Regions from separate parts of the Mesorhizobium sp. WSM3866 genome, predicted to be linked through region 4. Evidence: riboswitches for the same ligand, from Rfam matches in the RefSeq annotation. Region 4 holds a riboswitch; each other region holds the start of a gene.
The links. A riboswitch is a leader RNA that binds a small molecule or an ion and turns the genes downstream of it on or off. The one in region 4 is predicted to bind cobalamin.

Region 1 (4,837 bases), on a different contig from region 4:
TTTTTCCGAGCTGACGCCGCCGCTGGTCTATTCGGTGGTGCTGACCTTCTTCGGTCTCGGCTCGGTGTTCGCCACGCTCGGCCTGTTGGCCGCCTTCTGCGGCTTCTTCACTTGGCGCTATCTGCCGAAGTCGTTTTGATCGGCTGCAACGCCGCATGGCGCCCACGCACCCACTCGTGGAAGCGGCGCAAATCGTACTCCTCGGGCATCAGCACGCCGGCCTGGTGGCGGATCGAGTGCAGACCCTTCTGGTTGATCTCGCAGATCGCGGCGTCCTCCTCCAGCACCTGGGTGCCGAAGGCGACGATGTTGTCGATATCGGTTTGTGCCAGGGCATCGGGCGCGAACAGCCATTCGGCGGTGAGTTCCGTCTGCTCCGGCCCGAGCGGGGCGAGACGCACCGTGCGGACATAGTCGACATGGCCGACGACGAACATCGAGGGTACCGAGGTAGCGTAGGTCTGGCCGGCGGCTCGCTCGGCCGGCGTCAGCCCGGCAAAGACCGGTCCATGGACGCGTCCGTCGCGCGACCAGGTCTCGGCGCCGGCGCGCAGGCCGCCGGAAAACTCCGGCGCATCATTATCCGCATAGCGCGCCCATTCCGGATCGTCATGCCTCGCCATCAGGCCGCGGCCATAGATCGGTACCAGCCGCGACAGGTCCTTGTGTACGCCAGGGCAATGCAGGCATTCGTTGAAGTTCTCCCAGAAGATTTTCCAGTTGCAGTTCATCACCTTGGTGAGCCGGTGTCCGGGGACGAGCGTCTCCAGCGGCCAGTTCGAAAGATCGCGGGAGGCGGAGTCGAAGGAGGCTTCCGCCGAGCCATCGGGCTCCACTGCGAGATTGATGAAGACGAAGCCGCGCCACACTGACAGCGCCACCCCGTAGAGCGGATAATTGTCCTTGTCGAAGCCTTCGGGCAGCGATTTCGATGGGACACGGACGAGATCGCCGCGCAGCGAATAGGACCAGGCGTGGTAGGGGCAGGTGAGCAGCCTTGCCTTCAGCCGCCCTTCGCTTTCCTGGCAGAGCTGCGAGCCGCGATGCCGGCAGGTGTTGTGGAAGGCGCGCAAGCTCCCGGTCTCGTCGCGCAGCACGACGACCTGCTGCGAGCCGATACGCGCGGTTCGAAAGGCAAGAGGTTCCGCGAGATCGGCTTCGCGGCAAACCATGAGCCAGCTCCGATACCAGATCGCTTCGAGATCGAGCCGGTAAGCGTCGGCTTCCCGATAGGCGCTTGCAGGCAACGTCGGCTCGAGGCTGGTGAGGCCATTGTAGCGGCTGTGTTCGCTAGGATTTGGCTGCATGAGCGGCTCCCCTTGGCTGATGACAGCCGACACCCGGGCAGGACCGTTGTCAATTGCGCGGCCATTGTCGCTTGCGGGTGCTGCCCTTAAGGTCACTTCGTAATCGCCTGCGGTTTCGCCGGCTGCCCAGGATTGCAAAGTATGCCTGCAAGAACGATGTCGCTGACCGTGGAACTGGTCGCCCGCTGTTTTCGCGCGGTCGATGACCCGGGGCCCGACCCGGATGCCGAGCATCTCGTGGACAGCGACTATGAAGCCATGCTGGATGCATTCGAGGCCGAGCTACCTGCAACCGAGCCTCTCTGGCTGTTCGGCTACGGCTCGCTGATCTGGAAGCCCGAGATTGAGCATGTCGAGGAGCGCGTCGCCGTGGCACGCGGCTGGCATCGCTCCTTCTGCATGAAGATGACGCGCTGGCGCGGCACCAAGCAAAGGCCCGGGCTGATGATGGCGCTGGATCGTGGCGGCCAATGCAAGGGCGTTGCTTTCCGCCTGAACGGTGGTGACCGCCGGCAGGCGCTGGACAGGCTTTTTCGCCGCGAGATGACGCTGAAGCCGACCAGCTACCGGCCGCGCCTGCTGCAACTCGCAACCGACAAGGGGCCGTTGAGAGCGCTTGCCTTCGTCATCAATCGCAAAGGCACGACCTATGCCGGCCCACTCAACGAAGACGAGGTGGTCGAAAGGCTGGCGACCTCGTGCGGCCACTGGGGTTCAGGCGCCGACTATCTCTACAACACGGTGAAGAACCTCGAACAGCGCGGTATTCACGACCGCCATTTGTGGCGATTGCAGCAGCTCGTCGCCGAGCGGATCGCCGGATCTTAGTCCGAAACCGGTGCCGCAATCACGCTGCGGCGTGACGGAATTTGGTTTGCCGGTCGCGACGATTCTGCCTATAGTCGCTGGCGTCGTCGGTTCCGTTTTTGGAGCCAAGAGGGAATGCGGTGAGGGTGGAGTCTTTGCCCTAAGCCGTGGCTGCCCCCGCAACTGTGTGCGGTAGTCCTCTCCATAGACCACTGAGGTTTGTCCTCGGGAAGGTGGGGAAGGGTGCGAATCCGCGAGCCAGGAGACCTGCCGGCGACAGGAAAGTTGACTTCGATGCCCTCGGGTGGAGGGCGAAAGGACAAGACATGAATACCGCTTCCGTCTCCCTCGGCGCCTCCGTCTCCTCGCAGTCGCGCATCATGCAGCTGGCTCTCGCCGCGCTGCTCGGCATTTTCGTCGTCGGTTTTGTCGGCTTCTCGCACATCGATGCGGTCCACAACGCTGCCCACGACTATCGTCACTCGATGGCTTTTCCCTGCCACTGACGAAGGCCCGATATCATGAATCTGTTTCGCAACGTCGTGTTCGTCGCGGCGATCGCAGGGCTCGTGGCGGGCATCGCGCTTGCCTGCATGCAGGCCTATGCGACCGTGCCGCTGATCCTCAAAGCGGAAGTCTATGAAAAGGCGGGCGGCGGTCATCACCACGACCATGCCGCCAACACTGGAACTAGCGCTGCCATGAGCTCGGCCGAACCGGCGGGCAATGCGATGAGCAGCGCCGCTCCTGCGTCGACGGAAGCGGCGGCTCCGACCGAGGACGAGGGCTGGGCTCCGGCCGACGGCTTCGAGCGCTTCGCCTTCAACGTTGTCGCAAACATCGTCACCGGCATCGGCTTCGCGCTGATCCTGGTCGCGGTCTCGGAATTCGCCGGTGGCATCGGCAGCTGGCGCCAGGGCGTGTTCTGGGGCCTTGCCGGCTTTGCGGTTTTCACGCTCGCGCCCGGCCTCGGCCTGCCGCCGGAACTGCCGGCCATGCCGGCGGCGGAACTTCTGCCGCGCCAGATCTGGTGGATTTCGACGGTGGCCGCAACCGCGGTCGGCCTTGGATTGATCGCCTTTCGCAAGTCGCTGCCCTTGGCAATTCTGGCGGTCGTGCTGATCGTCGCTCCGCACGTAGTCGGCGCGCCGCAGCCCGTCAGCTTCGAGACGGCGATTCCCGAGGGGCTGCACCATCAGTTCGTGGTGGCGGTGACCCTCACCGATCTGGTCTTCTGGCTGGTGCTCGGTGCGGCCGTCGGTGTGGTGCGCGGCCGCTTCACCGGTACGTCGACCAGCCTGCGCGACAGCTTTGCCTGATCGCGCGGAGGGCCATCTGACCTTCATCATCGGCGGTGCGCGCTCCGGCAAGAGCGCGCATGCCGAGTGCCTGGTGGCGGCAAGCCCGTCGCCTTGGGCCTATATCGCCACCGCGCAGGCCTATGACGAGGAGATGCGCGAGCGCATCGCGCTGCATCGCTCGCGCCGCGGCAAAGGCTGGGTCACCGTCGATGCGCCGCTCGACCTGGTCGGCGCGATCGACGCCTTGCCCGATCACCAGCCGGTGCTTATCGATTGCCTGACATTGTGGCTGAGCAATCATATGCTGGCGGACCACGATATCGAGGCCGAGTGCCGGCGGCTCTCGGATGTGCTTTCGCAGCCGCGCGGACCGTGGTTTGTGGTGTCTAACGAAGTCGGGCTCGGCATCGTGCCGGACAATGCGCTGGCGCGCCGGTTCCGCGACGCCGCCGGGCGGCTCAACCAGCAGGTCGCGGCTGTCGCCGACAGCGTGCTGATGATGGTGGCGGGGCTGCCGCTCAAGGCGAAGTGACATGGGCGAGATCAAAGACACGATCATCGACTACAAGGATGCCGAACGCCATCGAGCCAAGATGGCCAAGCGCAAGGCGGTGCAGGATGCCGAGGTGGCCGGCAAGACGATCGAGAAGGGACTGCTGATCGTCAATACGGGGCCGGCCAAGGGCAAGACCACGGCTGCGTTCGGCCTGGCGCTGAGGATGCTTGGCTACGGCAAGCGCGTCGGCGTCGTCCAGTTCATCAAGGGCAAATGGCACACGGGCGAGAAGGATGCCTTCGCCGCCTTCGGCGATCGCGTCGTCTGGCACGCGATGGGCGAGGGCTTCACCTGGGAGACGCAGGACCTGAAGCGCGACATAGCCGCCGCCGAGGCTGCCTGGGCGAAGGCGCTCGAGCTGATTGCCGACCCTTCGATCAGCCTCGTCGTCCTCGACGAGCTCAACATCGCTCTGCGCTACGATTATCTCGAGCTGGAAAAGGTGGTCGCGGCGCTGAAGGCGCGCCGCGAGGGCCTGCATGTCGTCGTCACCGGCCGCAACGCCAAGCCGCTGCTGGTCGAGGCGGCCGATCTCGTCACCGAGATGGGGCTGACCAAGCACCATTTCGCGGCCGGCGTGAAGGCGCAGCAGGGGATCGAGTTCTGAGGCGCCTTAGCCGCCGATCAAAATGGTCAGATAGATCACCGTCGCCGACAAAATCGCGAACAGGCCGATCAGCAGCCCGTCGGCGACGCGATAGAGTTCCAGCGCCTGCCTTATGTCGGTGCTTTCGGCCTCGCGCCTGCCGCCTTCGCCCATGAAGGCATCCTCGACGACCTCGCCGCCATAACTGCGCGGTCCGGCCAGGGCGAGCCCCAGCGCGCCGGCCATGGCGGCTTCCGGCCAGCCGGCATTGGGCGAACGG
Region 2 (4,837 bases), on a different contig from region 4:
AGCAGTTCCTCACCACCGACTCCAAGAGCGCAGATCGCACGCAACCTGACTATGGCCAGACGCAGCTCATGGCGATCGCTTGGTCGCCAATGGTCCGCTTAAGTGGTCCAGGTGCATCGGTCGCGTTCGACTGAGTAAACAAATACGACCCGGGCGGTTTGCCGCATAGTAGCTGTGGAGGAGGGGGGATGACCGGGTTGATCAGATTTGAGAGGCCAGTCGTTGTTCAGGTCAGCCGCCGCAGCTCAGAGCGTATCGTGTTCGACGTCAACGACGCGGCCGCTATCTTGCTGCGGGATCTGCATCATGAGACCGATAAACGCAGAATAGCGATGGAGGCCTGTCTGCAGGTGTTACGCGGTAAGACCCATGCGCCAGCCGCTCGACGAGCTTTCGTCGCAGCCGCGCTCGAAGCACGCATTCTACGCAACGATTGAGATTTATGACGCCGCTTGCGCGGTCCGAACACCGCTGCCGGCATCCGCCAGGAGCAAGCCAACCCCGCACTTTCCGCGATGGCTTTCCTGGTCGCGAGTGGGATCTTCCACCATCAAAACGCAACGGTCCGCCAGCCAAGCTGCGGTCGCTCGGCTTCGCCTTCGCGGCGATCGTAATCGGAGACAGAGGCAGACGGGCCATTGAGCGAGAGTTGGCCCGCTGCAGATGACAAAGCGCGATGCCGCCTCGATAGTCTACAGAAGTGCCGTTTGAATGTTCCCCTGCTTAGCGCTGCATCCGGTTTCCCGGAACACCCTTGGACCGGCGCCACGTGATCGCCGATGCCTCTCCCGATGATCGCCGATCGTCGGAGTGGAGGTCTCGGCGTCGGAAAGATGATAGTGATATTGGACTATCCCAATCCGGAGTAGTCCGAAACCCGCTGGAGGTCAGCCGTCTCGTTTCTGGCCGGCTCATTTGAGGGCCGGCCTTCGATCGCTCACCAGCCCCGGCCTTTGGAACAGCTGGCTTGGACGCGTTATAACAAGGCCCGCGACAGACCAAGCTTGCCGAGGTTTCGTCAGCGGCAGATCGATTTCTTTGGGTGAGCCGGATAGACTCGCCCGCGGTGTAGCGTCGCCGCTCACCGCCGGCGAGTGTCACCGAGCCCTACGCCGTCTGCGTTTTTTCCCGAATTGCGCGTGCCGCAGCCACCATGTTCGCCAGGGCAGGCCGGACCTCCTCCCATCTGCGCGTTTTGAGACCGCAGTCGGGATTCACCCACACTTGGTCATCCAGCAATCGTTCGCGCGCAAGCATGATGAGGTTGGAAATCTCGCCCACTTCCGGGACCCGCGGCGAGTGAATGTCATAGACGCCAGGTCCGATGTCGTTCGGATACTTGAAGGTTCGAAGCGTATCGAGCAGTTCCATCTGCGAGCGCGAGGTTTCAATGGAGATCACATCGGCATCCATTGCGGCAATCGCGTCCACGATGTCGCCGAACTCGGAGTAGCACATATGGGTGTGGATCTGGGTCGCATCGCTGACGGCCGTCGAAGCCAGCCGGAAGCATTCGACGGCCCAGTCGAGATAGGCCTCCCAGTCGGCCGCGCGCAGCGGCAAGCCCTCCCGCAGTGCGGCTTCGTCGATCTGGATCATCTTGGCGCCGGCCTTTTCAAGGTCGCTCACTTCATCGCGAATGGCGAGCGCGACCTGGCGGCAGACGGCTGAGCGCGGAAGGTCGTCTCGGACGAAGGACCAGTTGAGGATCGTCACCGGGCCGGTAAGCATGCCCTTCACCGGCTTCAGCGTTAGCGACTGGGCATATCGCCACCAATCCAGTGTCATCGGATTTTGTCGCGACACATCTCCAATGATGATCGGGGGTCGCACAAAGCGCGAGCCATAGCTCTGCACCCACCCGTGTTGCGTGAAGGCGAAGCCGCAGAGCTGCTCGGCGAAATATTGCACCATATCGTTGCGCTCGAATTCGCCGTGGACCAGCACGTCGAGTCCAATCTCTTCTTGCCAGCGAACGGCGGCTCTTATCTCTTTCTTCAGGAACGCTTCATAGTCGATGTAACTCAGCTGGCCTTTGGCATGAGCTGCCCGCGCCTTGCGAATCTCGGCTGTTTGCGGGAAGGAGCCGATCGTCGTGGTGGGGAAGGAGGGCAAACCAAATGCGTCGGCCTGAAGCTTGGAGCGGACGGGAAATGCGCTCTTCCGACGCGTCATGCCGACCTTGATGCTGGCGATCCGGCCTTCGACCAGGGGATCATGCACCTTCGCGGATGTCGCGCGAACGGCGGCAGCCTCAGCCGACGCCTCCAGTTCGGCGGCAACTGCGTCCCGGCCTTCGGCCAGGGCACGGGCGAGCACGACCAGCTCGTCGGTCTTTTGCGTTGCGAAGGCGAGCCACGACCTTACATCCGCATCGAGTGCCGTCTCCATGTCCAGGTCGATCGGCACATGCAGCATCGAGCAGGACGGGGCAATCTCCACCCGCTCCAGTGGCCAACCCGCGACGATCGACTTGATACGGTCAAGTATGGCAGGCAGGTTCGCGCGCCAGACGTTGCGTCCGTCGATCAGCCCGAGCGAGAGCACAAGTTCCTTCTGCGCGCGGCCCACGGCCTCCAACTGCTCTGGAGCGCGCACGAGATCCACGTGCAGTCCCGCCACGGGCAGAGAAATTGCGGTCTCGAGATTGTCTCCCAGCGATCCGAAATAGGTAGCGACCATGATCTTCAACTCGGGTGCTGCTTTCGACAGCCGGGAATAGGCGAATTGGAGCGCATCCCGTTCGTTGGGAATCAGATCGAGCACGAGCGCCGGCTCATCGATCTGCACCCAATCGGCTCCCGCGAGCTTTAGCCTCTGCAGGAGCTCCTCGTAGACAGGCAGCAGCCGTGGCAGGAGCGCGATAGGGTTGAAACCTTTCTCAGATGACTTCGCCAACTTGAGAAAGGTAACCGGTCCAAGCAGGACCGGGCGAGTGTGGATGCCGAGCGCCTTGGCCTCGAGGAAATGATCGACCGGTTTCACCGACGAGAGGGCAAAGCTCTGATCGTCCGTGAGTTCCGGCACTATGTAATGATAATTGGTGTCGAACCACTTGGTCATTTCCATCGCGGCAAGGCCGTGCCCACTGGCCGCATGCTCGTCACCGGCATGTCCACAATCCGCGGCCTGACCTTGATTGCCGCGCGCCATGGCGAAATAGATATCGAGTGGGACCTCGCCGCCAGTCCAGGCGTATCGTGCCGGCACGGCGCCGACCATGGCGACTGTGTCGAGCACATGGTCATAAAGTGAGAAATCGGTGGACGGGATTTTCGACACGCCGCGATCGTGCTGCTCCCTCCAGCTAGCGGCACGCAGCGTCTTCGCCGTCGCGAGCAGGTCGGCAGCGGGAGAATTTCCGGACCAGTAGTTTTCAAGCGCGAATTTCAGTTCCCGCCGTCGACCGATACGCGGCACGCCGAGCGTTGCTACAGCAATTCGTTGAGAGACAGTCATGCCATACCCCGATGGTTGGGGCGGGGGACAAGGAACGCGGGTTAGGCGGCACGAAGCCGAGCTACCGCGACCACCGGACACCCCGCCCGTGGACGTTGTTCGTCGTGGCAGGTCTCCTGGCTCGCGGGTCAAAGCCTGTGCCCGTCTTCCCGAGGCCGTTCGCCTCAGTGACATCAATGGGCTTGGCTCGCCGCTAACAGTTGCGGGGGCAGCGCCGGCATCGCACGGCTTCCCTCTTAGCTCCGCTACGGCAGTGCCGCGCGGAGAACCATGACATGCGCACAATCACAGCAGCTTCGCTGCTTGTCAATACCATATAACGAGATGTTTATGTGATTATGCGAAAAGCGCCTTGCGCTGGTCGGTCTCTTTCGTCCGAATATGCCCCCGAGCCGGGCAGGCGGAACTGCCCAAAGCTTGGCTCGCAGATCGGTGTCGTAGACGGGCGCGAGCAATAAGGGGGAGGTGGAGGGGGAGGGTAAGACGCGCAGGGGGATTTTGGAAACGCGACAGCCTGCTGTGCCAGCAGCACCAGGACGACGGCCGCTGCTACTCCCCGCGACACGTTCATTCGCTTTGTTGCCATGATATTTCTCCTTGCTCTTCAGAATTGTAGTCTGTGGTGTGAAGTGCTCCGTCGATTGATTGAGATCGACAAGGCGCTAGCGCGCATTGTGCAAACTGTACTCGCACGGTTTGTACCTTGTCCCAGTCCTCGACCTGTACTCACTCATCGGAAGTTCGCCCTTGTCGAGCTCCGGGTCCTTTATGAAAGCCATCGGCATGCCACCCGATCGCGCTGCGAAGAAAACCGATACCGAGGCTGATGAATGCGGCTCGCTCCCGATTGTCCTTGCCGTAGCCGTGCCCGCCCGCGCTGGGCTCGTAGAAGTAAGCGGGATAGCCAAGGGCCTGCAGCTTTGCCGCCATCTTGCGCGCATGGCCCGGGTGGACGCGGTCGTCGCGTCTCATGGTGGCGAGCAGGATAGGCGGATAGGGCTGTCCCGACGACGCGGCGTGATAGGCCGAGATTTCACTCAGGAAAGCCCAATCGTCAGCCTTGTCGGGATCGCCATATTCGTCGATCCAACTCGCGCCTGCCAGAAGCTTGGTGTAACGGCGCATGTCGACAAGCGGAACCGTGCAGAACAGCGCGCCGAAACGCTCAGGATAGCGGGTAAGCATGTTGGCGATCAGCAGGCCGCCATTTGAGCCGCCCTGGGCGGCAATCCGCCTCGGCAGCGTGATGCCCCTTCGCACGAGATCGGCGGCAACGGCGGCGAAATCGTCATGGGCGAGACGCTTGCCCTCCCTGCGCCCGGCTTCGTGCCAGCAGGTGCCGAACTCGCCGCCGCCGCGGATGTTGGCCACCACACAC
Region 3 (4,837 bases), on a different contig from region 4:
GGGGCCGGCGATCCGCTGGCGCGACGAATACCTGTTCCCGGAAGACCAGGCGAGCATCCAGGCGGCGATCGAGCGCGCCATCATGGAGCGCGGCGTGTTCGAGCTCGAGCACAGGGTGCGGCGCGCCGACGGGTCCGCCGGCTGGACCACCTCACGGGCAATCCCCATCGTCGATGACACCGGCAGCATCCTGGAATGGTTCGGCATGGCGGCCGACATCACCGAAAAACGGGCGAGCGAACAGCAGATCCAGCTTCTGATGCGCGAGGTGAACCACCGCGTCAAAAACCAGTACGCCGTGATCCTTTCGATGATCCGCGAGACGAGCAAGCGCGCGACCGACCCGCGCGCATTCGAACACCAGATCCGCGAACGCATCATGGCGCTGTCGCGCTCGCACGACCTCTTGGTGCTCAACGACTGGCGCGGCGCAGGCATGGCCGACCTTGTGCGCGAACATCTGCGGCCGTTCGCACACGAAGAGCGAATCTCGCCTTGCGGGCCGGACGTGACGTTGCGGCTGAACGCGGTGCAGAACATCGGCATGGCGCTGCATGAGCTGGGCACCAACGCGACGAAATACGGCGCCCTAGCCGGCGACGCCGGAACCGTGCGGATGGACTGGCGGGTAGCACCGGCCCCCGAAGGCAGCGATTTCGAGCTGGTCTGGGAGGAACATTTTTCCGAACCTCCCGCGGCCGCCGATGCCAACCCGCATAAAGGCTTCGGCAGCGTCGTTCTCCAGCGCGTCGTCCCCACCAGCCTCTCCGGCAGCGCCTCCATGGAACGGCTGCCCGGCCTCGTTCGCTGGACGCTCTCGGCGCCGCTCGCCAACGTGGTCGTCGCCGGCGGGGCGGAGCTGGACGGCGATGAGCAGATCGCCGGGCTGACGTGAGGCCGGTTGCATCCTGGGAGACCGAACAGGGCGGCTCGCCGCCACGTCGGAAGCTCGCTGGCGCCGCCGAGCCCTCGCCGTAGCGCCGTACGCCGAATGGCTTGCGCTGCTCCCATTTTTGCTTTCCCCTTCCCCGCTTTTTTAGAACAGAAAAGCGCCAGCTTTTCTGTTCTGGACTCTGGATATTTGGACTCTGGATTCTGGCTTATGGATTATGGGGCTTATCCCAGGCCTTAACCCCTGGCTTATCCAAGCGCAGAATTCCGTCACACTTCCAAAGGCTTGGGCTACGGCTCCTCAGCATGCCTTTGAAGCGCGTGCGCACGGGCCGGCGATCTCCTGTCGCTGTCTGCCAACAGTGAACAAAATGGGAACAAGAATGTCAAGCCGAGCACCGCTGACGGGGCGGCGATCGACCTTTGCCGTCATCGGCTTCCCGATGCCGAGGCATTCAAGGCGGCAGGCTGGCAGCCCGCCGGCGTCTGATGGCAGAGAGATGCGGCTGGCCTGCTGCAGCCAGCCGCCGCCGGCGGCTTATGAATTCTTTGCTGCGGATCCGATCTCCACATCGTCTAGCCCCTTGGCCTTGTAGACGACATAGGAGATCGCCCAGGCGGCGATGAAGATGCCCATAATGGCGAAGCCCAGATTGTTGAAATTGTCGTTGAGCGTGCCGACGCCGTTCCAGAAGCCGCCCGACAGACCGAGCTTGTCACCGATCAGGCCGAGCGCCTCGATGCCGCCGATCAGTACTGCGACAAGGACCGACACCAGGGTGATCGTCATGTTGTAGTACAGTTTGCGGATCGGCTTGACGAAGGCCCACTCATAGGCGCCGAGCATCATCACACCATCGGTCGTGTCGACCAGTGACATACCGGCCGCGAAAAGCACCGGGAAGACCAGAATGGCCTCGAACGGCACGCCCTTGGCCGCTTGTGCCGCGGACACGCCGAACATGGCGACTTCGGTCGCGGTGTCGAAGCCAAGGCCGAAGAGGAAACCAAGTGGGAACATGTGCCAGCTGCGCGACACCAGCCGGAACATCGGGCGGAAGACGCGGGCCAGGAAGCCGCGATTGTTGAGCAGCAGGTCCAGATCCTCCTCGACAAACGCCCCACCGGCCCGCACCCGCCGATAGCTTCTGTAGATCGAGAAGAAGATGACGATGTTCATCGCCGCGATGGCGAGCAGGAAGAGTGCGGAAACGCCGGTACTGATCGTGCCGCCAATCTCCTGAAAGCTCTGGAAGCGGCCGAGCAGGGACGTTGCTGCCGCGATAGCCGCAGCGACGATGACGACGATCGTCGAATGGCCGAGTGCGAAAAAGAAGCCGACGGAGACCGGCCGTTTGCCGTTCTGCATCAGCTTGCGCGTGACGTTGTCGATGGCCGCTATGTGGTCGGCGTCGACGGCGTGGCGCAAGCCCAGGCCATAAATGACGAGAGCGACGCCAAGCAATGTCGGCTTGTCGTGGAAGGCGACGAAAGCCCACAGCCACGCCCCGACGTTGAGAATGGCGAGTGCGCTGTAGATTGTAATCAGCCTGGCCTTCAGGTCCGGCGCGCTTTTGTTCAGCATTTTCGATAGTTGGATCAGCATGGTTCTGCCTTTGACGTTGCCTGTCATCGCAGGGAACTCGCCCCGCCGTCCGGCCAGGCGCGCACACCGGATCACCCCGTCCGATGTTCTGCTTTGACGTCCATGATGGCAGGTCTCCTGGCTCGCGGATTGCCGCCGCTTTCGCCTTCCCGGCCCATGCAGCCAGTGGCATCGTGAAACCGGCATGCCGCTTACAGTTGCGGGGGCAGCCACGGCTTTGGATTTCTCCGCACCGCGTTCCCTTTTGATCCCCGAAGGGAACCATCGGCGCGAATTCGCCACACCGCGGTTGGCCAGTCAATCAACAACTCCGACGGCCAGCCGCCTCTCACGCCATCGTGACGAGATCGCCGCGCCCCCCTCACACCCCCAGCGTCGGCTCGGTATTCACCTCCAGCGCTTCCTCTGCCTCGTCCTCCTCGCCAAGCACGTCGCCCTTCACCGGCAGTGCCCGGCCGATCCAGATCGGGTCGATAAGGTGGTCGCGCTTGGGGTTGGTGGTGTTGGGATGGATGAGGATGCTCAGGCCGCCGTGGTTCAGCATCAGCCAGGGAACCAGCGTGGCAAAGATCTCGGTGGCGAAGGAGACCTGGTACATGGCTTGCTGGTGCGGGCCGACCGGCTCGTCGCGCCAGTTGCCCAGGCGCACGCGGAAGCGCTCTGCGATGCGCTGGCGCAGCCATTCGGCATGCTGCCGCTCGGCCTCCCCGCCGTAGTAGATATGGGCGTGATAGCTGGCGATCTCGGCGATCGGCCTGACTTCGTTCATCGCGATGCTCCCCTTCGACGATTTTTTTGCGCCCGGCGGAACTCTAGCCGAAGCGCGGGCGCCTTGTCTGCAGCCGGCTGAGGTCCGCGCCTGCGGTCGGCAGGGTTATCGGATATGGCGCTCCCCCGCTCCGTCTCGGCTGCGCCGAGCCACCTCTTCCCCACCTTGTGGGGCGGGGAAATGCCAACCGCCGAGGTTGCAACCGGCAGGAAGGATGGCAACGGCCGTTGTGCCTTTGCCTCTAAATCACCGCGGTGACCGCGCCCTTCGCATTTAGGCGACAGCCGACTTTCGCCTGCCTCACTTCGATGCCGCCTCGCCCGTCATAGTCTATGCGCACCTCGATCGGCGCGTTGAGCCCGCTTCGGCGTTGACGCAAGGGGCCGGCGCTGACCGTGTAAACACGCACGGCGCCGAGGGGCTTGGCGGCCGCCGCGATCGCGGCGCGACAGGCGCGCACTACGGCGGCCGGCGTGCCGGGTATCGCCTTCGGAGGTGACAGCGGCGCGATGCGATAGCCTTTGGTGACCCGCCGGAGGTCGCCGCCGGCGGATCTGGAGGGCCTCAGCACTGGAGGCAGCACAATGGTCTGCGTCGCGCTTTTGGCCAAAGCAGGGGCTGTCGGCACCGCGGCCGGGTTCTGCGCAGAGGCAGCCGATCCGCTGACGGCGGAAGGATCGTCGCCCGCGGCGGCGGCGCCCACGCTTGTCGACACGCCTGTGCTGGTGCTGCCCAGATTGCCGCCGGCATTGACGCCGAGCGATCCGCCGCCGGTCGATGCGCCGACGTTTGCGCCGCCGACACCGTCGGCACTGGCGCCCACGCCCGCCGACACGCCTTGCGAACCGGCGCCCAATCCGGCGCCCACGCCGATGCCGCCGACCTTGCCGCCCACGCCGACGTCAAGCGCCGAGGCAGGCCCGATCGGGATGGCGATCGCCAGCGCGGCTGCTAGGTATTTTTTCATGGCCGGACCTTTGTTCCAAGGCCAACCTTGTGTGGCTCCTCATCGAGCGTTCCGCTCGACAGCGGTCTGCGAAGCCTTCGTCGCGCGAACGCGTGCCGAGCGATGGCGACTTCTCGCCTTGCCAGGCATCGGCCTCGGCGGTGACCGGCGCGGCTGGAGGCCGCTCGAAAGACGAATGATAGAAAAGCGGTCTCGGCAACGCCAAGCACTGAAAAAGGCTTAGGACTTCTCCTTTCAACTTAGCTGTCGACAGCAGAGCAAGTTTGAGCTCGCCTACGCGCTGCTAACGGGTAACTTTCAAATTAGTTTCAACTAAAATGCAACAGAACAAGGACACCACCGTGCCAGCGCCGGTTGCTGATGCCGACGCCGGGCTCTCGTCGAAATGGCCGTCTCGCCTTCGCCGGGCCAATTCTCCCCCACTTCCTGGCGTGCGCGGGCCTGGAGGCTTGAGAGTCGCCCAGGGCGGCAAGGCGCCCGCGCTACCGGCTCGAAGCCGCAACGCTCGTCGCGCTGGCCGACAAGGACGCGGTGCTGGTCGGCCAGGCCGACCTGTTGCGATCGATGGTCGAGGGTGCGGCCGGCGATGCGATCCTGGCCAACA
Region 4 (4,837 bases):
TAGGATCCACTCACGTAGACTTGGCGCATTGATCGACCTCAAAAATGCAGACCACGCTCACGGCCTTGAGCGAAACTATTGAACTCTTGTCAGGGTGCAGGCCTGGGCAGCTTTAAGCGCAAATAGCGGCGCTGCCATCCTGCACCCCTCGACTGCGAAAACGCTATTCGCCAGACAGCAGACGGCTAAGGTCGGGCACAGCCAGAGAAAATTCGTCGGTTCACTCCACAGCGCTTCGCAGCGCGGCGACAAAGGCATCAAGATCGCGCTTAAGCATGTAAATGTGTGGCGAAACCCGCAAACCCTCGACGTGCTCGACCTTGCGGTATTTCACGTGGACCTAGTGTTTCTCGCGAAGGTCGCGCTCGAGTTGCTGCATGTCGATGCTGTCGATCGAAAACAGACTTATCGCAGCGAGGCTGTCCGTGTCGGTCGGCGTATGGAGCCTGAAACCGGGAATGTCCTGGACGAGACCTACCCAATATCGGGTGAGTTCGCGCAGTCGCGCATGCATCCGTTCCGCGCCGATCGCCTTGTGGAATTGAATTGCGGGCGCGATTCCTGCCTGGACAGCGGAATTGTAGGTGCCGAGATTCCAATGGTCGAACCTGTCTATGTGCACCGCGGGCTGGTCGAAAGGTGCAAGCAATGGCCAGGTGGTATCGATCCGGCGTTCGCTGACGACCAGCATCCCGTTGCCGATAGGAGCACCGAGCCACTTGTGCAGGCTGGTGACAAAAAAATCGCAATCGAGTTCGCGGAAGCTGACAGGCATCTGAGCAAAAGTCTGGGCACCGTCGACGACAGTCATGATGTCGCGCTCCCGCGCGATTTCGCAGAGCCGGTTCACCGGCAGGACACGCCCGTTCCAGTGGTACATGTGAGTCAGCTGCAGGACGCGGGTACGCGGGGTCATCGCCTGAACATAGGATTCGATGATGTCGTCGTCGCTGTCCATGAGGTCGAATGTGCAGTTTACAACCTCGATGCCCTCGCGCTGTTGCCGCTGCAGCCAGCCCGCACGAACGCTGGGGTAGTCCCAAGGCGAGATCAGCACTTGATCGCCCTTAGTCAGCGGTATTCCGAAGATCGCTGTCGAAAGACCCTCCGACGAATTCCGGTTCAGCGCGATCTCTCCGGGGCTGCAATCGATCAGTTCCGCCAGCTCGCGTTTGATATGAGGAAGTGCTGTGTCGAGCTTGCTCCACATATTGTAGTCGGGATTGCGACTGATGAAGCGGTAGGCGTCAACCGTCGCTTCCTCGACAACAGTCGGTGGGGGACTGACCGCGGCGTTGTTCAAGTTGAGGAGTGGTTCTTGCGGGGGGTATTTTGCGCGGATGCGCTCCCATTCCGCTTCGTCCTCATGTTCGGCGGACCGATCTATTGCAAAAAAATTCATGGGAACGCGCCGCGTCTCATCTATGGCCCGACAATAAGCGCCGTAGCCCAGCTCAATCTGCCTATTCACATGAGAAAACAGAATTTAATTGCGAACGCCGGTGAATTCGCGAGACGTTGAAGCCCGAGAACGACATCGCTTGGCACAGGGTTAGCCGTGAGGAAGCGAGTGCGGAGATCCGGCCCAATCACGCCAAGAAGAACCGTCACGTTGTCAAGCGATGCGCGAACAATCCCCGGTTTCTGAGAGCGGGCAACGACGGTCAGGCCTGCCAATGCGCCATTGCGCAAACGCGAAGCGCGATGGCGCGTTGCGGTTGGTGCGGGTCTATGGAACGCCGAGCGGTTCTAAGGCTTCAATCGTTCTCCGAGACGAGCGATCGCCGATTTGAGCGGCGCCTCGCCGGCGCCGCAAAAGGTCTCGCTCATCACCAGCTCGGGCAGCGGCAGGCGCTTGCCCCAGCCATGCGCTTCGAGGTCGGGCCTTGGCGCGAATTCCGAGACGCGGCCGACGCAGAGATAGGCGATCGGCGTGACGTGCTCGGGGATCGACAGCAGTCGCTTCAGCGCTTCGGGCTCGATGATGCTCACCCAGCCAACCCCGACGCCTTCCGCCCGCGCCGCGAGCCAGAAATTCTGCACCGCGCAGACGGTGCTGTAGAGGTCCATCTCCGGATTGTGCCAGCGCCCGAGCGGCGAGTTCTTAGAGCGCTGGCGGTCGCAGGTGATGCAGAGGTTGAGCGCGCTTTCGCAGATGCCCTCGAGCTTCAGCTTGCGGTAGAGCGCCCGCCGCTCCACCTCGATCGCCGGCAGTTCCTGTTCGCGCGCGGCGAGGAAAAGGTCGCGCACCTGCCGCCGCCTTGTGGCGTCCCGGATGATGATGAAGTTCCAGGGCTGCATGTAGCCGACCGACGGCGCGTGGTGTGCCGCGGTGAGCAGCCGCGCCAAAACGCCGTCGTCGAGATCGTCGGTAAGGAAATGGCTGCGCACGTCGCGCCGGGTGAACATGGCCCGGTAGACGGCGTCGCGCGCCAATTGGTCAAAGTCATCGCCGCCGGCGGCGGCTGTTCGTGCCTGCATCGCTTGTCCCCTTGCGATAAGCAGTCCTCCGCCTGACCATGCGGATGACCATGTCTGCCGGGCCGGTCTTCTGGCTCGGGATCGACCCGCATCCGGCGCCTTCCCGTCTGGGACAGTGGCGTTTGCCGGCGCGGTCCCCCTCACAGCGTTGGGCACGCCACGGATTTCAACCGTGTTCCCGATTCTCCCGCGTTGCGGGCACCAGGCAGCGACGCGACCTTATCGCGAAGCCGAGGCCGGGCCAATGCCGCCAGCGACACGATTGGGCGCGATTTCCCCAATCATTCGGCGCTGAAACATGGCTATCCGTGCGACAGGTGCCTAGATTAGGCGCCATGACCACTCGTCTTTACACTCATCCGGTATTCCTGGAACACCTCACGCCGCCCGGCCACCCCGAGCGGCCCGACCGTTTGCGCGCCATCGAGCGCGTGCTCGACGACGAGGCTTTTTCGGCCCTCGACCGCGTCGAGGCGCCGGAAGGCGACGAGGCGACTATCCTTTACGCGCATCCGGAGGATTTCGTCGGCCGTGTCCGCGCTGCGATTCCCGAGACGGGGATCGTCTCGATCGATGCCGACACCAGCGCCAGCCCGAAAAGCTGGCAGGCCGCGGTGACGGCGATCGGCGCGGCGAACGCCGCCGTCGACGATGTGTTCGAGGGCCGTGCCGCCAATGTCTTCGTTGCCGCGCGTCCGCCCGGCCATCACGCCGAAAAAGCGACCGCGATGGGCTTTTGCCTGTTCAACACCGCGGCGATCGCCGCCCGTTATGCGCAGGAGAAGCATCTGGCCGAGCGCGTCGCCATCGTCGATTGGGATGTGCATCACGGCAACGGCACGCAGGACATTTTCTGGGACGATCCGTCGGTGCTCTATTGCTCGACCCACCAGATGCCGCTTTATCCGGGCACCGGTGCCAAGAGCGAGACCGGCGCCGGCAACATCGTCAACGCGCCGCTTGCGCCGAGCACCGGCAGCGACACGTTCCGCGACGCCTTCCTGTCGCGCGTGCTGCCGTCGATCGACGCCTTCCAGCCGGATCTGATCATCATTTCCGCCGGTTTCGATGCGCACCATCGCGATCCGCTGGCCGCGATCAACCTGACCGAGGATGATTTCGACTGGGCGACCGGCCAGCTGATGGAGCGCGCCGGGCGCCACAGCGGCAACCGGCTCGTCAGCCTGCTGGAGGGCGGTTACGATCTGCAAGGATTGGCATTTTCGGTCGCCGCCCATGTCGGGCGGCTGATGAAGGGATGAATGATGGCTGATGAAGCTAACCAAGACGTCAAGGCGATGAGCTTCGAACAGGCGCTCGACGCGCTGGAGAAGATCGTCGATGATCTGGAGCGCGGCGACGTTCCGCTCGACCAGTCGATCAAGATCTACGAGCGCGGCGAGGCGCTGAAGGCTCATTGCGACCGCTTGCTCAAGGCCGCCGAGGACAAGGTCGAGAAGATCAGGCTCTCGCGCGACGGCAAGCCGGTTGGAACGGAGCCGCTCGACGCCGAGTGAGGTGTATTGATATTCAGGTGAGGCCGCCTGCAAACGCGGCTTTCTGCGGTTCCGGTGCTCACGTCCTTCAAGTACGCTCCGGTCCGGTTCTCGGAACCCGCCATTTTCGGCTCGGTCTGACCTGAATCTCAACACACCTCGGTGCACAATGTCAGACCGGTTCGGGCAGAAAGCAGGTAAGGAGTTAAAGCATGTGCCGAAGCATCAAGACCCTGTTCAACTTCGATCCGCCGGCGACCGACGACGAGGTCCATGACGCGGCGCTGCAGTTCGTTCGCAAGCTGAGCGGCGCGACCAAGCCGTCCAAGCGCAACGAGCATGCCTTCAACCACGCCGTCGAGGCGATCGCCGCCGCCGCGCGCGAGCTGCTTGACAGCCTCGAAACCACCCAGCATCCGCGCAACCGCGAGGAAGAGGCCGCCAAGGCGAAGGCCCGATCCGCGCTCCGCTTCGCCTGACGCCGGTCATGAGCTTCTTTCCGGGCAACGATCCTGAGGCCGGCGACGCCTTCGCCTGCGACCAGATCGAGTTGATGGTCATTCCGAACGCCAAGGACATTGGCGGCTTCGAGGTTCGCCGCGCCTTGCCGACGGCGAAGCGCAGGCTGGTCGGTCCGTTCATCTTCTTCGACCGCATGGGTCCGGCCATCCTGCGCGCCGGCCATGCGATCGACGTGCGCCCGCATCCGCATATCGGGCTTTCCACCGTCACTTATCTGTTCGACGGCAAGATCAGGCATCGCGACTCGCTCGGCACCGAAATGGTGATCGCGCCGGGCGACGTGAATTTGATGACCGCCGGCCGCGGCATCGTTCATTCCGAGCGCACGCCCGAGGAAT

Region 1: it holds a riboswitch for cobalamin, as region 4 does, so the genes downstream of both, CK222_RS23040 (CbtB domain-containing protein) here and bluB (5,6-dimethylbenzimidazole synthase) in region 4, are expected to answer to the same signal.
Region 2: it holds a riboswitch for cobalamin, as region 4 does, so the genes downstream of both, metE (5-methyltetrahydropteroyltriglutamate--homocysteine S-methyltransferase) here and bluB (5,6-dimethylbenzimidazole synthase) in region 4, are expected to answer to the same signal.
Region 3: it holds a riboswitch for cobalamin, as region 4 does, so the genes downstream of both, CK222_RS28205 (HoxN/HupN/NixA family nickel/cobalt transporter) here and bluB (5,6-dimethylbenzimidazole synthase) in region 4, are expected to answer to the same signal.

What each region holds. Positions count from the first base shown of each region.
Region 1 is NZ_NSGC01000010.1:210,808-215,644, reverse strand. Features, by position in the region: partial or broken gene CK222_RS23055 (MFS transporter) at 1-139, shown strand, start outside; gene CK222_RS23050 (aromatic ring-hydroxylating dioxygenase subunit alpha) at 108-1,307, opposite strand; gene CK222_RS23045 (gamma-glutamylcyclotransferase) at 1,449-2,135, shown strand; cobalamin riboswitch at 2,206-2,404, shown strand; gene CK222_RS23040 (CbtB domain-containing protein) at 2,441-2,620, shown strand; gene CK222_RS23035 (CbtA family protein) at 2,636-3,433, shown strand; gene cobU (bifunctional adenosylcobinamide kinase/adenosylcobinamide-phosphate guanylyltransferase) at 3,426-3,947, shown strand; gene cobO (cob(I)yrinic acid a,c-diamide adenosyltransferase) at 3,949-4,578, shown strand; gene cbiB (adenosylcobinamide-phosphate synthase CbiB) at 4,585-4,837, opposite strand, start outside.
Region 2 is NZ_NSGC01000014.1:133,679-138,515, reverse strand. Features, by position in the region: gene CK222_RS26220 (DUF982 domain-containing protein) at 189-437, shown strand; gene metE (5-methyltetrahydropteroyltriglutamate--homocysteine S-methyltransferase) at 1,108-3,459, opposite strand; cobalamin riboswitch at 3,548-3,747, opposite strand; gene CK222_RS26210 (prolyl oligopeptidase family serine peptidase) at 4,186-4,837, opposite strand, start outside.
Region 3 is NZ_NSGC01000019.1:40,211-45,047, forward strand. Features, by position in the region: gene CK222_RS28200 (HWE histidine kinase domain-containing protein) at 1-895, shown strand, start outside; gene CK222_RS28205 (HoxN/HupN/NixA family nickel/cobalt transporter) at 1,430-2,497, opposite strand; cobalamin riboswitch at 2,587-2,778, opposite strand; gene CK222_RS28210 (DOPA 4,5-dioxygenase family protein) at 2,859-3,266, opposite strand; gene CK222_RS28215 (hypothetical protein) at 3,508-4,233, opposite strand; gene CK222_RS32565 (hypothetical protein) at 4,765-4,837, shown strand, end outside.
Region 4 is NZ_NSGC01000003.1:517,363-522,199, reverse strand. Features, by position in the region: gene CK222_RS10560 (D-amino-acid transaminase) at 1-29, opposite strand, end outside; gene CK222_RS10555 (aminotransferase class V-fold PLP-dependent enzyme) at 341-1,402, opposite strand; gene bluB (5,6-dimethylbenzimidazole synthase) at 1,750-2,481, opposite strand; cobalamin riboswitch at 2,524-2,702, opposite strand; gene CK222_RS10545 (histone deacetylase family protein) at 2,817-3,743, shown strand; gene CK222_RS10540 (exodeoxyribonuclease VII small subunit) at 3,747-3,998, shown strand; gene CK222_RS10535 (DUF2277 domain-containing protein) at 4,190-4,456, shown strand; gene CK222_RS10530 (pirin family protein) at 4,465-4,837, shown strand, end outside.